Regions from separate parts of the Paenibacillus rhizovicinus genome, predicted to be linked through region 2. Evidence: riboswitches for the same ligand, from Rfam matches in the RefSeq annotation. Region 2 holds a riboswitch; each other region holds the start of a gene.
The links. A riboswitch is a leader RNA that binds a small molecule or an ion and turns the genes downstream of it on or off. The one in region 2 is predicted to bind cyclic di-AMP.
Positions count from the first base shown of each region.

Region 1 (4,210 bases), 1.7 Mb from region 2:
GCCAAGCCGATATCCTGGGTCGCCCTGCAGCAGCAGTATCCAGGCTCCTTCGTGATTTGGGGACCCCGGCGCTACCGCCGAGTCGCGCTCACGTTCGATGACGTGCCCGATCCCAGATATACGCCGCAAGTGCTTGAAACGCTTGCCCGCTATAAAGTGAGGGCCACCTTCTTCGTCGTCGGCCAGCGAGCGGCAGCCCATCCCGCTCTTGTGCGCCGCATGGTCAGGGAAGGCCATATCGTCGGCAATCATTCCTTGAATCATCCCGTCTTCTCCAGAATCTCGCTTTATGCCATGCAGCAGCAAATTTCACGAACGGATTGGACGCTTCGGCCCCTCGTCGGCTACAGCCCGCGTTTCGTTCGTCCGCCTTACGGCGAAATCGTGCCTGCACAGGTAGAATGGCTGAGAAGCCAGGGATACACGGTCGTGAACTGGGATGTCGATTCCCAGGATTGGCGCAGCTTGGACAGCCAGTCCATCTTGATTAATATCCGCAGAACGCTGCAGCCGGGCTCCATCATTCTGCAGCATGCCGGCGGGGGCGAGGGACAAGATCTGTCCGGAACCATTGCCGCACTGCCGCGGCTGATCAAATTGCTGCGCAGCAAAGGCTACGTTATCGTCACGTTGCCCGAGCTGCTCGGACGGCCAGCCGGACGCAAGCTCCAATGAAAGCGAACAACGGCAGCCCGCCGGGGCTGCCGTTGTTCGTTTTGCTATTCGTATGACTCATCATGAACGTTCGATAAATTATGGCTGTCGTCTTAGCCGGTAATACGCGGCTAATTAAGAATAAACACTTTGACGTTCTGGAATCCGAACGCGCTTGCCGACTTCTGGGATTGCGGAACGAAAATATCGATCCGGTTACCGTTGATCGCGCTGCCTTGATCGGTTGCCACGGCCATCATTCCGCCGGACGGAAGTCCATTGTAATCATAGCCTGTAATGTACACTTTGCTGCCCATTGGAATGACGTCCGGATCGACCGCGATCGTTCCAAGCTTCAACGGGTTTCCAAAGTAGTCGACCGGTCCCCAGCCGTTCTCCGAGGCCGCGGCCGTATAGGCGCTTGCTTTTACCTGCATGACGTCCGTGTACACGTACGACTTGCCGTTGACGCTCACGTGATCGAGCTCAGGCTTCTTCGCCGCGACTCTCTTGGCCGTCTTTGCTTGTGCCTGTTTCGATGCCGTCTTCTTCGTCTGCTTGGCGGTCGTTTTCACCGCGGTTTTCGCGACTTTCTTAGCTGCCTTCGGCGCTTCAGGCGATTTTGCTTCAGCCGCTACGGCTTTTGGAGCCGGTTTGACGGCTTCCATTTTCTTTGCTGCCGCCGGCTTCTCCTTGGTCGCGATCGGCCCTTCGACCCGCGCGGATGCTGCATGGGCGGAATCAGGAATAACGAGCTGCAGCCCTTCGTAGATGTTGGCCGCGTCCACGAATGGATTGGCTTGCATGAGCGAATTGACCGTTACGCCGAACTTGTTCGACAGTTTCCAGAACGTATCCTCTTCATTCGCCTTGTACATGGCCTGCGCGTTCGCCGCGTGCGTCTGCGTGAGAATGGCAATGCCGAGCACCGCCGTTGCAATGCCCTTCTTCCAGATGTGATTCATGTTGTCGATTGCCTCCTTTGATTTACGTCATAGACCGAGTAAACAAATCTATCACGTCATCGCGAAGATGACCGAACCGCTGACAGAAGCGGAGCAAAGAAGTCGTCGTCGCATGCGGCCTGCGAGGTTAGTTGTCGGATTCGGATTGAGGAGTTCAACCCTACGCACGTAGAAGTGCGATTCACCCCAGCGCCAAGGCGCGGTGAACCCGTCATGTGATGGTCATCAGATGACGGGAACGGAGCTATTAAGCTCCAAAAGATCCCCCGTACGAGTATCGTTTCGGCTCGCGTTATAGAATAACATAGCAATGTTGCCAAACCTACCGGTAAATTCGACCACTCGGCATGTTTTAACCATTTTTAGGAAGGGAAATCGTGACCGTCGTCCCTTTGCCGGCGTGACTGGAAATGTTGATTTTACCATGATGGCCTTCAATGATGCGGTAACAAACCATCAGGCCGAGCCCGGTTCCGCTCTCCTTCGTCGTGAAGAACGGGCCGCCGAGCAAAGGCAGCTGTTCCTTGGGGATTCCGATGCCTTGGTCCGTAATGGACACGGTAATGTTACGGGATCCGGATGACTTGAGCACAATCGAGACGGTGCCGCCTTTCGGCATCGCTTCAATCGCGTTCTTGAGCACGTTGACGAACACCTGCTTGAGCTGGTTCTCCTCGCACAGCAGCATGGCCGAATCCACGTTGTACGCGGCTTTGAGCTCTACGTTATTCATAATGGCCTGCGTCTCCAGCAGCGTCAGCACGCTCTGGATGATCTTGATCAGGTCGTGTTGGCGGAACTGATTGGCTTGCGGCTTCGCGAGCGCCATGAATTCCTGCACGATGGAATTAATCCGGTCCAATTCAACGAGCATAATATCGAAATAATCGTGATAGCTGTCGATTCGGGTCTTCAGAAACTTGGAGAATCCGATAAGTGACGTGAGCGGATTGCGGATCTCATGGGCAATGCCCGCCGCCATTTGGCCGACAACCGACAGCTTCTCCGACTGGATTAGCGCTTCTTCTTCCTTCTTGCGGTCGCGAATATCGCGAAACACGCTCTGGATGACCGTCCCTCTGCCGGGGTAGTGGCGGATTCGAATGCTGGAGGCCTCGACATCGATGACTTCGCCGGAGACGCTGATCAGCTTCGATTCCGCGAAATCGCTCGGCTCATCCGTTTCGAACACCTTCTTGAGCCGCCTTCTCGCTTGCTCGCGGCAGTCAGGATGTACGTAGCGGCGCACTTCGGGATTCGCGAGCAAATCCGCCTCCGTCAAGCCCAGCAAACGCAAGCCCGCTTGATTCGTGAATAGAACCGTTTCGCCGTCATGGACGAAGATAGGTTCGGGCAAATATTTAATCAACCGCTGATAGCTCATGGAATCCGGTCCCAGCTCGCTTACTGCTTCCTTCGCCGCGGCTATCTTCAATTCGAGCTTCCGTTTCACCGTTAAAGCAAGCAAGCGATTGCAATAGATGGCTTTCCGCCTCATGTCCCAACCTCCGAAACGATTCTACTTGATGAATTCGCTTTCGTCAGGCCAATCCCTTCGGCATTAAAAACAATTAATTTTGTTTCAAACTGGTTTCGCGGTCATTCCGCGCGTCATAATGGCAATCCCGTCCTTGAAGATCGGCAGCACCCGCAATAATAAACTTTCAGTCGGTTCCGAATGCCCCGTATACGTGCTAACGAAGCCCTGCACGTAATAAAAGAGCACGCGTGCGCGGTTCGTCACCGCTTCTTCGTCTTCGCTGCCGCTATCCGCCAGATCCGGACCGACGACAAGCTGCAGCGCCTGCCTCAAATGCGCGAATATGCGATTGCGGATCACATTGAGTTCGAGCGCCGGGGCCGGGTCGTCCACCCGCACGGAGCCCGTCATGAACAGAACCGTCTGCAGACTGCCGTTGCGTAAGCAGAACGCGACAAACCGATTGCAGACCGCCACGAGCCGATCGAACGGCGTCCCGGCTTGATTCGCCATCTCCGTCAGAAATGCGTCCTCCAGCTCAAGCAGCGACGGAATGGCGATTTGCTGCAGCAGTTCCTCCTTGTTCTTGAAATATAAATAAATCGCCGTATGCGAGCAGCCGGCCTGCTTGGCGATTTCGCGCATCGTCACGTGCAAATAGCCTTTCTCGGCGAACAGTTCCGCGGCGGACTGCCGGATCGCGGTCTTCATGTCTTCCGTCATTTGTTTGCGCTTCGAAATCATTGCGAATTCAGCCCCTTTATTTAGTAACCAATGGTTACATAATAAGCGAAGGCGGCCGCTATGTAAAGAAAAGCGGCCCCGTAAGGGCCGCTTTATGCGTCTGCGATGCGGATTAGGAAGTGAATTCCTGTACCCATTCGCCGTTATAGTAAGCAACGCCGATCTTGCCGTAGTGGCTGCCTAAGATGTTCGCTTTATGTCCCGCGCTGTTCATCCACGCCGTCATGACTTCCTGCGGCGTTTGTTGTCCCTTGGCAATATTCTCGCCTGCGTAAGAATAAGCGACGCCGTAGGCACGCATCATATCAAATGGCGATCCGTACGTCGGGGAATTATGATCGAAATAATTGTTCGCATACATATCCTT
Region 1 covers NZ_CP048286.1:1,690,146-1,694,355, forward strand. The annotation lists gene GZH47_RS07840 (polysaccharide deacetylase family protein) at 1-675, shown strand, start outside; gene GZH47_RS07845 (3D domain-containing protein) at 786-1,619, opposite strand; cyclic di-AMP (ydaO/yuaA leader) riboswitch at 1,722-1,917, opposite strand; gene GZH47_RS07850 (ATP-binding protein) at 1,972-3,117, opposite strand; gene GZH47_RS07855 (TetR/AcrR family transcriptional regulator) at 3,202-3,843, opposite strand; gene GZH47_RS07860 (CAP domain-containing protein) at 3,956-4,210, opposite strand, start outside.
Region 1: it holds a riboswitch for cyclic di-AMP, as region 2 does, so the genes downstream of both, GZH47_RS07845 (3D domain-containing protein) here and GZH47_RS15115 (C40 family peptidase) in region 2, are expected to answer to the same signal.

Region 2 (4,210 bases):
CAGCATGCCGCTCATCCCTCTTGAAGCCTGCGCGCCCGGTTCGAGCCGCCGGCTCCCATCCGCCCAGAAACCGGGCGACCCGCGTCAGCGGCTTCTGCGTCGCCGATACGCCGATGCGCTGCACGGCATGCGGGGACAGCGCGGCCAGCCGCTCCAGCGAGAGCGACAAATGCGCGCCGCGCTTGTCGCCTGCAAGGCTGTGGATTTCGTCGACGATGACAGTCTCCACGATCCGCAGCATGTTACGGCCCTTGTCCGACGTTAGCAGCAGATAGAGCGACTCCGGGGTCGTCACGAGCACGTCGGGCGGCCGATTGGCCATGCGGGCCCGATCGCGCGACGGCGTGTCCCCGGTGCGAACGGCCGTGCGAATGCCCGGCCAAGCGCCGCCCGGCTCTTCGGCGGCATACGCTTCAATTTGTTCAAGAAAATCGACCAAATGATGCTGAATATCGTTATTAAGTGCTTTAAGCGGGGTAATATAGAGTACGCGTACGCCGTAAGTCCAGCTCTTGCCCTGAGCCGAGACGCGTTCCTTGGCCAGCGCGAGGCGGCTGAGGCAGGGCAGAAGCGCAGCGAGCGTCTTGCCCGAGCCGGTCGGAGCGGCGATGAGCGTATGGCGGCCGGCGGCAATGGACGCCCAGGCGTCGTGCTGGACGGGCGTCGGCTCTCCGAAGGTCCGGTCGAACCAGCCGGCAAGCGTCCTATGGAATCCTGCGAAGACGTCGGAAGATGAGTGCATTCGGACAGCAGCTCCTTTTGATCAAAGACCTATTTACTGCATCTATTTACCAGTCTATCACGCTACTATTCATCATGTCGCAATCTATTCCGTTTCAGACGTCGGACAAGCCGGAACGAAGCCAAATGGCAGTTCAATAAGCAAGCTTATGCGCATACATATAGTTCTACAATCAACATCAGCGTTGGCGCATAGACAGCGGGAGGTATCGGGCGGATGGCAAAATGGCGGGACAGCCTGGAGAGACGGTTCACGGAGTGGCGACTGCTGGAGGATGCGGTGGAAGATACGCTGGCGGGCAGGCGCGTGCTTCGCGTCGCGGGACCGAGAGCGCCGAGATTGAAGACGCCGGTGTCGGTGGCGGTCAGACAGGCCGAGCTGGGCGCGGTGGAGGAGAAGTTCAAAGCCGGTCTGGCCTGCTTCTGTCTGGGCGAACTGACGGGCGAGGAGCGGATGACGTTCCTGAACGCGTGGCATGCACGGCTCGAGTCCGGGGCGACGGTCGTGTTGGCGGACCGCAGGGGCGAAGGCTGCGAGACGCCGGCCCAGCTGCGCGATTTGTTTACGCCGCACGCCAAAGCATTGAACGTCCAAGTCGGCCCGACCTTCTGGTGGGTCCGTTACGAAAGGGCGTAAGGGACGATCGCGACGGACCCCGAGAACGCGAGGAACACGAAGAACAAACAAATAAAGCGAAGAACCAACAAATAAAGCCGCGGCTGCTTGTCCCGAAGGAGAAACAACGGCGGCTTTGCCTGCAATGCGAGAGGAGAGAGCCTAAACTCCGTCCGGCGAGCATTCGTTACAATAATCAATTGCGGATTAATCGGAGTCTCCGTCGCCTGGTTCGTCGGAAGGATCATCGGCATATTTCTCGAACGTCTGTTGGCTCATAACGCGGCGAGCGGTTACGTAACGCTTCGCGTAGTAGGACTCGTCCAGACCGCTGATTGTGACGCCTCTGCTGGAAGATGCATGGGCAAACTTGCCGTCGCCGACATAAATGCCGACATGCGAGATTCCGCTTCCTGTCGTATTGAAGAATACGAGATCCCCAGGGATCAAATCGCCTTTAGCGATTTTCTTGCCGAGCGCTGCCTGCGAACGGGATGCGTGCGGGATGTCGACGCCGAGTTTCTTGAACACGTACATCGTGAATCCGGAGCAGTCAAACCCTTTCGTAGTCGTGCCGGTGTAAACATAAGGCGTGCCGATCAGATCATGAATGACGCCATCCATTTTCGAGTCCGCGAAAACGCTGCCAGCTTGGAAAATGAAGAGCATTGCAAGTCCGATCACAAGTGCGGAAAGCTTCTTCAAAACGGGAAACTCCTTCCAGTGCCTACGAGGTTAGCTGTGGGGTTCGGTTGAAGGCTCCCTATGATCGCCTCTGGCAGACGCGTTCAAGCTCATGCGGCTGTCGGGATCAATTCACCCAGAATGGTTCCCCCGTTTCCCGATATGGGAATTCGGCAAAATTTTCATTTCTCTGGAAATCTAATTCGATCATTTTGTCGCTTCTCCTTCCGAGTTCACGTTTTGTTCACAAATTAAAATTATTAGAGTGCAACCTTTTTTTTCTCATTTTCGTATAATAGCGCCGTTTTTCGGTCGTAACGGCGTATTTGTCATGGTGTCGGATCTTCGCGGGGACGATGTGAAAACTTGTCTGCCGACGTCGTATCTTCAAACGCGAAAAAGCCCCTTCAGGGTCGAAGGGGCTTCTTGCGCATGGTAGTTTGGGCGCATATCCGGTCCTGGATTGTCGGTTCCGCCCGTCGCGCGGGCGGTAGCCCGGACCAGCGGCCCGGGCCGGCAGTCCGGATACGGCCGCTCATCTGGCTAAACCTTCCAGAAGCTGACGGGCTGTCCGGCCGAAGAGCGCGTTGGCTCAAGACTGCTGCTTGGACTGCCAGACATCGTACTGGGCGGCGGCTGTCCATACCTTCATGATCGTCCGCAGCAGCTGATAGCCCTGGTGCAGGAGCAGCGCGAGCAGTCCGGCCCACAGCAGCGAGACGGAGGCGACCGTCGCGCTCAGCAGAGCCCCGATGCCCCACATTAGGATCGAAACGCCGCAGAACGGGATGAAATTCGCGATGCCGCTCCATAGTGCGCGCATGGATCCGCTGCCGGTCACGGCGCCGAACTGCATCGAGAGGAAGAGCAGATGCATGAGCACCGCCCAGAGCAGCCAGGCGCCCGCCCACGGTCCGGCGGCTTGGGCGAATTCGATCAGCGAACCGCTCGACAGCAGCAGCCGGAGCGCCCGCGGCAGCAGCCAGACGGCGGGAGCCAGCGTAAGCGTCGTTTCCACCAGGTAGAGCAGGGCGATCGGCTTCCACGCTTTCCGGATGCCTTTCAGAAACGTCGTCCCTTTCTCGTCGGTCGTATGATGCAGCGAGTGGAACAAACCGGCGTTCAAGAGCGGCGTCACGAGCATCCTGGCGCCGAGCAGTCCGCAGAACAGCAGGGCGTAAGGCCGGATCAAATCGGTCTTCATCAGCTGGAACTGCGCTTCCGTCAAGAAGAGGGAGATGGCGCTGCTGCTGGCCGCATACGAGTCGGGAAACCTTTTGAGCAGCGGAACCGCGATATTCTCGATCGTCCGGTAGAGGAAGAAGCCCCATATGAGTTCGTACAGAAAGAGCAGAATGATGATATAGAAGTGTTTGGACATCAGCCGCCAGCCTTGTTTAATATGCGTCTTCATCTGTGAAGTCACCTCCTTCGTTCAAAATGGCACTACCAGGCGAGCGATGAGAAGAGCGTCTCGACCAGCTTCGAGAGGCCGACGCTCCAGCGCGTGCGGGTCTTCTCGTCCAGGTCGGCTTTCATGAAGTTGTTGATATGCTTGTTGTCGAGCACGTTGTCGTTCTGCGGATCGACGGCGGCCCAGAGCAGCTTGGAGCTGTGCACGATTTTAATTTGGACATGGGCGTCCTGGCCGTCCCATACCCGGGGCATGACCGTGCCGTCCGCAAAATGGAGCATGACCGTCACGGGTCCGATGCTGCCGCCGGTTTTCTTAATGAGCACGACGTTCTCGTACTCCTGTTGTCCGTCCTGCTTGACCGGCTTGACGCGGATGGAGTCGACGGAGTAATCCGACATGGCGTCGCCGTACACGAAATGACTGAAGTAATCGTTCCATTTCGTCTTCGTCACCGTCTCCACGACCTTCTGGAAGTCGGCGGTGGACGGGTGCTTGAACTTGTACTTCTGGAAGTAGGTCCGCATGATCTTGCGCATCGTCGCATCGCCGACCTGCCTCTCGATGCCGACCAGCACGAGCTTGGCGCGAATGTACACGTTCTCGGCGTAGTGATTGTTGCTCTGATAGGACCAGGACAGCTGCTTCAGCGGCGCGGGATCCGTCATGTAGCTCGACTCCACGGGCAGGTTCGGCGCTACGCCGTATTCGCTCTCCATGACTTTGTCTTCGGCGTAGGAGGTGAAGCCCTCGTC
Region 2 covers NZ_CP048286.1:3,384,784-3,388,993, reverse strand. The annotation lists gene GZH47_RS15125 (DEAD/DEAH box helicase) at 1-742, opposite strand, end outside; gene GZH47_RS15120 (hypothetical protein) at 959-1,378, shown strand; gene GZH47_RS15115 (C40 family peptidase) at 1,565-2,062, opposite strand; cyclic di-AMP (ydaO/yuaA leader) riboswitch at 2,067-2,227, opposite strand; gene GZH47_RS15110 (hypothetical protein) at 2,634-3,455, opposite strand; gene GZH47_RS15105 (M1 family metallopeptidase) at 3,488-4,210, opposite strand, start outside.

Region 3 (4,210 bases), 910 kb from region 2:
TCTTATTGCGGATCATCAGACCGAACGCGTAAATCAGCGCCGTAGGCAGCAGCATCATGCAAAGAATATGGACCAAATTCGTCAGCGCCGTCGGGTTCTCGAACGGATGCGCCGCATTGGTGCCCATCCAGCCGCCGCCGTTCGTGCCAAGATGCTTGATCGACTCGAGCGATGCAATGAGGCCGCGGGTTATCGTCTGTTCTCCCCCGTCCAGCGTCGAAGCGTGAACGGCGCCGAGCAGCGTTTGCGGTACCCCCTGAAACACCAGGAACAGCGCAACCAAGAAGGCAAGCGGCAGAAATACGCGCGTAATGGAACGAATGACGTCGACGTAGAAGTTGCCGAGGTCGTCCTTGCGGCCGATCAAGCCGCGAATGAAGGCAATCGCCACCGCGAAGCCCGTCGCCGCCGATGTAAACATCGAGAACGTAATCACCAGCAATTGCGACAGATACGATAATCCGTTCTCGCCGCTGTACGATTGCCAGTTCGTATTGGTCATGAACGATACCGCCGTATTGAACGCCTGACCTGCGGGCATATTTCCGATGCCGTCCGGGTTCAGCGGCAGATAACTCTGAAGGCGCAATACCAGATAACATAGAAGCAGCATGACAAAATTGGACAGCAGCACGGCGCTTAAGTAAGCGCGCCAGCCCATGGACTCTCCTTCGCGCACGCCCGCGATCCGGTAGAGCAGCCGCTCGATCGGACCGAATACCCGGTCCAGCCCCGTGCGTTCCTGCGCAAAGACTTTTACAAGATAGGTGCCGACCGGTTTGACCAGCAGCATGACGATCGCCAGCGTAATGGCGACTTGTACGAATCCCATAGCCATATTCAAATATCCTCCTCGTTATAGAAGCAGCCTTGCAAGGCGAAACGGCTGTCGCCCTCCTTCCGGCGGCGCGGAGCGTTTCGTTCCGGGGAAATACAAGCTTAAGGGTAAGCGGAAGCTTAGGCTTGCTTGTATTTCAAGGCTTAAAATTTCTCCGGTTTCACCAACACGAACCCGAGATAGATCAATAGCGCGATGGCGATAATTCCCATTGTGATCATGGCGTTTCCTCCTTCGGAAGCATCATCTTATGCGCGCTCGCAAAATTTCTTAAAACCCCAAAACAGTCCGAATACGATCGTCACCAAGACGACCATCGTAAAATCGTTCACCATCCGCGCAACCTCCTCCATAACCTCTCTCGCATTCGTTACGATTTTCCATAGACTGCCGTATTATGCGCGTCCAGCAGAAAAGCTACGCTCCCGGTTTGGGAATGCGTGATTTGATCGGCGCCAAGGCTCTTGTAGATCAGCCGGCCATTCGTTCGGCTTGTGATGACATGCACCGTCCGATCGGTCCACTGGCGCACCATGCGCAAATATCTGCAGCAGAGCGACAGGCTGCTTTCGAACAGAAACACCTTGCCGACGGGAAAATCCGGCGACTGCCATTCATCCGCATCGATCGTATTGACCAGCAGGATGGACCTTGCTCCGAGCTTGGAGAGCCGCTGCCGCTCGGCGGCGCTGTTCGTTACGGCCGTGAACGGCACGCCCTTCGCCATCAGCTGCTTGATGAAATGTTCGCCGGCCTTCGTTAAGGACGGGACTACGATCGTTTCCGGCGCCGATGCCGATGCCGATGTCTGAGTCTGCGTCGATGTCTGGATCTGTGTCTGTTGCGATGTCGATATCTGTGTCTGTGGCGATGTCGGCGCCCATGCCGGGCTCGTTTCAAGCTCTTGTCCGTTCACGCTTCTGCCTCCTGTCCCTCGCTCTCGCGTTTGCCTAAAGTCATCTTAATCCCGTTTCCCATAAATTCGGGGTAAAGAGATTCCGCTCCAGGTGTAAAAAAAACATAAAAATGAGGCTCTTTCCCTCCCCGTGCCGCCAATCCGCTGCCGCCGAATCAGAAAATGACGTACGCTTCGGCATGCCGGAAGCAGTACGCCGGATCGCCAAAGCTAGCGGGAAGCGGTCCCGCGGCTCCCGTCCCGGATCTGAACGCGCTGCCCGACGCCAGCGCTTGAAGCGCCATCAGAAACGCCGCGGTCCGCGCGTTCCCCCAGCTCTCTTGCTTGAGCAGCGCCTCGCGCAGCCCTTCGGCCAGCGTCGCGCGCTTCACCCGCTGAAAGGCGCATGCCCACTGAACGAAATCCCCCTTCAAGCGGCATTCGCGAAAGACGCCGGCACCCCAGTCGCCTTCCGCCGCGCTTAGCTTCACCATGCCGCAGCAATCGCCGCTGCCGCATCCGGGAACGAGCAGCCGCGCCGCCTCGCCGTCGAACCGGAAGCACTCGACTCTCGCAATCCTCGTGCTATCCATGCGTTCTTGCAGGAAAACCTTCGTCCGTCCATTCTGTTCCGCTTGCGCAGCCTGCATGTCCCTTCACTCCTCTTGGAAAATAAAAAAGCCGAGAGGAAGAGAAATCTCCGCTCCCGGCTTCGCGGGCAGCACAAAGAAACAAGTGCCGCCGCGCATTTGCCTGATTGTCTCTCTTGGTCCGCTTACGAGGTTAGCTGCCCTATTCGGGCTAGAGAGCGCCCTGCCCGGACAAGCCATGCCTGCCCGCGATTCACCCCTGGGCGGACGCCGGCAATCGGCGCCTCCCGCGGTTCCCCCGTTCCCCTTCGAAAGGGATTCAGCGATATTGGAATGGATACCATTCATTTGTTGATACTAATCGTAGTCCCGTCCTCAGGAATTGTAAAAAGCGGCCTGATGTCCGCAAACGGGCTTCTCGCCGAAAAATCGCAATGAAAACGCGCGCATCCGTTTATTTCGCGGAAAGTGCTGCCAATTTCTTCGGCATGCTTCTATTTGCTAAGCCGCTGACAAGCCCGACGTTCCTAAGCCGACTAGTTCTATTGAATTTAACGATTTATAGGGGTACATTGAAGGTGTACAACTGCAGCGCAGACGATGCCCGAATAACTTGCAGGGAGGAATTATTATGAGCACGAATTCCGTTAAAGCATTATTCCAGCCTTTCCGTTCGGACAAATTGACGCTCGACAATCGCATCGTCATGGCCCCCATGACGCGAGGCTTCTCGCCCGGCGGCGTACCCGGCGAGGACGTGGCGGCCTACTATAAGCGCCGTGCCGAGAACGGCGTCGGCCTGATCGTCACGGAAGGCACCTTGATCAATCATCCCGCGGCAGGCGCAAGCACGAAGTGGCCGCATTTCTTCGGCACGAACGCCTTGGAGGGCTGGTCCGGCGTCGTTAAGGCCGTTCACGAAGCCGGCGGCAAAATCCTTCCGCAGCTGTGGCATATCGGCTTGACGCGCAAGCCCGGCACCGGCACGAATCCGGAAGCGCCGTCGGTCGGTCCTTCCGGGCTCAACCTGGCCGGCGAACAAGTGGGCGACCCGCTCACCGAAGCGGAAATCGCCGATCTGATCGCTGCTTATGCTCAGGCGGCGGCCGATGCCAAACGGCTCGGCTTCGACGGCATCGAGCTGCATGGCGCCCACGGGTACCTGATCGACCAATTCTTCTGGGGCGTGACGAACGTTCGAACGGACCGCTACGGCGGCGACCTCGTGAAACGGACCCGCTTCGCGACGGAAGTCGTCGAAGCATGCAGACGCGCCGTCGGATCGGAGTTTCCGATCATCATGCGCTTCTCCCAATGGAAGGACGGCGCCTATGACGCGAAGCTCGCGGAATCGCCGGATGAATTAAGCCGCTTCCTGCAGCCGCTGGTCGACGCCGGCGTCGATGTCTTCCACTGCTCGACGCGCCGTTTCTGGGAGCCCGCGTTCGCGGACGGAGAGGACTTGAATTTGGCAGGCTGGACGAAGAAGCTGACGGGCAAACCGACGATCACCGTCGGCTCGGTCGGACTCGATCTCGAGTTCACGCGTCTGTTCAAAGAGAAGAAAGGCGCCGAAGCGGTCAGCATCGACGGCTTGCTGGAACGGCTCGATCGCGGCGAATTCGACCTCGTCGCCATCGGCAGAGCCTTGCTGAACGATCCCGCATGGGCGAAGAAAATCAAAGAAGGACGCCAGGATGAACTGCGTCCGTTCACGCCGGAAGCGACGCAAACGCTGTATTAAACCACATGAATCAGGCTGTTCTCGATCTTGATCGGGGACAGCCTGTTTTGCCGATTGGAGCGTGCTTGGACGTACAGATACGAATTGCCGCCCCATGACAAAGAGCCATGAATGAACCGCGCGGCGCGGTCTTCATGGCTCTT
Region 3 covers NZ_CP048286.1:2,478,398-2,482,607, forward strand. The annotation lists gene kdpA (potassium-transporting ATPase subunit KdpA) at 1-832, opposite strand, end outside; gene kdpF (K(+)-transporting ATPase subunit F) at 982-1,059, opposite strand; gene GZH47_RS11275 (hypothetical protein) at 1,209-1,754, opposite strand; gene GZH47_RS11280 (hypothetical protein) at 1,910-2,383, opposite strand; cyclic di-AMP (ydaO/yuaA leader) riboswitch at 2,490-2,658, opposite strand; gene GZH47_RS11285 (NADH:flavin oxidoreductase) at 2,955-4,067, shown strand; gene GZH47_RS11290 (hypothetical protein) at 4,064-4,210, opposite strand, start outside.
Region 3: it holds a riboswitch for cyclic di-AMP, as region 2 does, so the genes downstream of both, GZH47_RS11280 (hypothetical protein) here and GZH47_RS15115 (C40 family peptidase) in region 2, are expected to answer to the same signal.

Region 4 (4,210 bases), 450 kb from region 2:
AATATGGCGAACGAATCGAAGAAAAATAAACATTTTGCCAATATATCGCTCGGGGTGATGGCGGCTGGTTTTGCTGCGACTATTCCGTTCCGCGGCGGGGGACTCGGGCTGCTGCACGCGGGTTTTGAAGCCGGCGTCATCGGGGGGCTTGCGGACTGGTTTGCGGTGACGGCGCTGTTCCGCCATCCGCTGGGCATTCCGATTCCGCATACGGCGCTGCTGCCGCGCAATCGGAAGAAGATGTCCGAGGGCATCGTGCGCGTGCTGGAGGACCGGCTGCTTGCCAAAGAGAGCATGCTCGAGAAGCTGAAGCAGTTCGAACTGATGGGGCAGCTGCTGCCCGCCGTCCGCGGCGCGCTGCATTCGGCGGTGCACAGTGAACGGCTTCCGCATCTATTGGAAGGCGTGGTTCGCAGCGTCGACGCGGAACGCTTCGTTCCGATGCTGGCCGGAGAGATTCAGGCGGCCGTGCGGCGGATCGATCTCGAGGCCGCGCTTCGCAGCTTCCTGCGGAAGGCGGAGGAGAACGGCATGGACGAACGGATGCTCGACATGCTGTTAGAACGCGCGGAAACGTGGGTTGCCACGGAAGGCATGCGCCGCGAGCTCGGCAGCGCGGTCATGACGCTCATTAAAGGGCTGAACCTGGGCGGCCTGATGGCGTTCGCGGTCAATGCGTTCGTCGGCTACCTGGAAGAGGATAAGCTCGGAACGATGCTGCAGTCGTTCATCCTTGCCAAGATCAATGAGCTGAAGATCCCGGACACGCAGCGCCGGCTTGTCGTCATGAGCAAGCTGCGCGAAGCGCTGGACCTGCTGATTACGCAATTGGCGGCATCCGGCCAGCTTGACGCCATGCGCGACGAGCTGCTGAACGCTTTCGATATTGAAGGCGAGCTGTACAAGCTGGTTGAGCTCCTGCGGGAGAAGGGAATCGACTTCCTGCACGGCGAAGCTTTTACGACGACGACATGGCCTTTTATTGAAGGGTTGATGAACCGGTTCGAAGAGAACGAAGCGCTGGTCGACGATGCCGAGCAATGGCTCAAGGGCCAGGCCGCGGCGCTGATCGAGCGCAATCATGTGCGGATCGGCTCCTTCGTCAGGGAGAACCTGGACCGTCTCGACAACGACCAGCTCGTCGAACTGATCGAAGACAAGGTCGGGCAGGATTTGCAGTGGATCCGCGTGAACGGTGCGCTATGTGGCTTCCTGATCGGCCTGCTGCTGCGGGGCATCGAGATGGCGACCGGAAATGTCTAATCTAGTGTACGTGGAAGGCCGAAGCGGATGCGTGCAGCCGGATTCCTTGATCATTTGGCAGGGAATAGGCGAATGCGGCGTTGATCGGCCTCCGCTGCTGTCCGATTTTGCGAAAAACAGCCATATAGTGAGGATGCGGGAGGATGCTGGAGATCGCTTCATTTGTAAGCGTTATATCTGGCACGGTTGACTGCATACGCGAGCGGAGTGCGTACGAACTTCCTTTACAAAAGGCGACGGCAAGCGTAACATACGATTCGTGCTTAAACGATGTAATTGATCACGCTGAATTTCCGAGCAGTGGAAAACGGGGGAACCAATGGCATGCCAAGTATCTGAAGATCTTCTTCGGAGCTTGCGCCTGGGGTGAATCCTGAGCAAGGCAGCCGCGGCCGCCAAGCTCGGGTAGGGCAGCTCTCAAGTCCGAATCCGACAGCTAACCTCGTAAGCGATCCGAGAGAGGCGACGAATGTGCGTGCAAATGGACACTTTTTTATATCTGTGCCAAGAAGCCGCGAGGGGCGTTCCTCTAGATAGAGGCCGTTTTTCGTTGGCTTCTTTTTGATGTTCGTTTTCATATGGAGCATAAGTTTCAAGGAAGAATGTAAATTTATAGGTATAGGGCAGGAAAGGGGCTTGTTGTTATGGCCGGCTACCGGCGTAAAACTCCGGAGGAATTGTTATTATCCATTTCTAAAATCCATCGCGGACGACTAAAAATCTATATCGGCGCCGTCAGCGGCTCCGGAAAAACCTATCATATGCTGCGCGAGGGGCAAGCGCTCAAGCAGCAGGGGATCGAGGTAGTCGTGTGCGCCGTTTCGACGATGCGCCGTCCGGAAACCGTTGAACAGCTCGCGGATTTAGAGCGTATTCCGAGCATCCATTGGATGAAAGGCGACGTGGAAAAGAAGGATTTGAATTTGGATGCGATCGTGGAACGCAATCCGGAAGTGCTGCTCGTGGATTCGCTGGCGCATGAGAACCGTCCGGATGCGAAATTTCCGACCCGGCGTGAGGATATCCGGTATTTGCTGAGCCTTGGCATCAGCGTCATCACGACAGTCAACGTCTACGAGCTGGAAGGCGTGACGGAGCAAGCCCAGAAGCTGACCGGCATTGCGCCGGAATGCACCGTGCCCGCCGATTTGCTGGAGCTTGCGGACGAGGTGCGCCTTATCGACGTGTCGCCGGAGACGATATTGAATCGGCTCAGCGAAGGCCGGCTGAACAACGTGAAGGACCCGGAACTGCTGAAGCGCGGCAATGTCGGCAAGCTGCGGGAATTGACCCTGCGCCTGGTGGCGGAGGGCGTGAACGAGTCGCTGGAGAAATACCGCGAGGAACAAGGCTTTATCGGTCCTTCCGGGGCATCCGAGCGCATCTTGGTCGCGGCGCAGTACCATATTAATGGTTCGATCTACATTCGGCGCGGGCAGCAAATTGCCAAGCGTCTCGGGGGCGATCTGCAAGTCGTCGTCTTCACCGACACCAGCCAGGAACCGACCAAGGAGCGGGAAGCGTTCAAGAAGTCGATCCTGAAGCTGGTCGAGAAGATCGACGCGGGTTTCCGCGAAATCGCGATCTCGGGCCGCAAGCAAGTGCCGCGGGCGTTGATCCGTTACGCGATGCTGATTAACGCGACCCGGATCGTCATGGGCCATTCCAAACAGACTCGAACGGAAGAGCTGCGTCAGGGCTCTATCGCGCGCGCCCTGTTGAAACAGACGCGCAATATCGATGTGTTCTTCATGGCCGACCGTGCGGAGCATGAGGGCGAGCGGGTGCTGCCGGTGAAACGCGCGGTGTCGAAACCGCCTTCCGAGCCTTACCGCCGTTTGAGCGAGCAGGAAGTCGAGAAGAAGATCGAAAGCATCCGGCGCGGCACGTTCAAGGTGTACGTTGGCGCGGCGCCGGGAGCGGGGAAAACCTATATGATGCTGCGCGAAGGCAATGATTTGCTTCGCAAGGACATCGATGTCGTCATCGGTTACGTGGATACGCATGGCCGGGCGGATACGGACGCTCAGGTCGGCCGGTTGACGGCTATTCCGCGGATTGAAGCCGGGGAGCGGGGGACCGAAGAAATGGACGTTGCAGCCATCATCGCCCGCAACCCCGAGGTGGTGCTGATCGACGATCTGGCGCACGCCAACGTCCCGGGCAGCCGCAACAAGCGCCGTTATGAAGATATTCGCGAAATCCTGGATGCTGGCATCTCGGTCATTTCGACGATGAACGTGCAGCATCTGGAGAGCTTGAAGGACGCCGTGGAACATATTACGGGGACGATCGTGAGTGAAACGGTGCCGGATCAATTTCTCCGTCTGGCGGACGAAATCGAGCTGATCGACGTTGCGCCAAGCGCGCTGCAGGAGCGTATGCGGGACGGATTGATCTACAAGGCGGAAGATGTGGAAGGCGCGCTTGCCGGCTTCTTCAAGACCGGCAATCTGATCGCGCTCCGCGAGCTTGCGCTGCGGGAGATCGCCGACGATGTGGATGAGCGCTTGGAGTCGTGGGAACGCCACGGTTCGCTGCGCGGTCCTTGGCGCCGGCACGAGTCCATCTTCGTCGCGGTCACGACGGGCAAGAACGCGGAACGCCTCATTCGCCGCGGCTTCCGTATCGCTTACCGCCTGAAGGCCGATTGGCATGTGCATTACGTGCGTCCCGAAGGGGAACGCTCGGCTGCCTGCGATCAGCGGATCGAGGAGATCAAGGATCTCGTCGACCGGCTCGGAGGGACGTTCGAAGCGGAGCAGGGCGTTACCGCGAACCGGATTCCGGATGCGCTGCTTGCGAAGGCGAACGGGCTGAAGAGCACGCAGATGATTCTGGGACAGTCGGGCCGCGGTTTCTGGAGCCGGTTGAAGCAGAAACCGGTCATTGATACGATTTTGCGCGAAGGCCGTCATATGGATGTCTTGGTCGTGGCGGACTTTAA
Region 4 covers NZ_CP048286.1:2,938,606-2,942,815, reverse strand. The annotation lists gene GZH47_RS13145 (DUF445 domain-containing protein) at 4-1,263, shown strand; cyclic di-AMP (ydaO/yuaA leader) riboswitch at 1,537-1,730, shown strand; gene GZH47_RS13140 (histidine kinase) at 1,908-4,210, shown strand, end outside.
Region 4: it holds a riboswitch for cyclic di-AMP, as region 2 does, so the genes downstream of both, GZH47_RS13140 (histidine kinase) here and GZH47_RS15115 (C40 family peptidase) in region 2, are expected to answer to the same signal.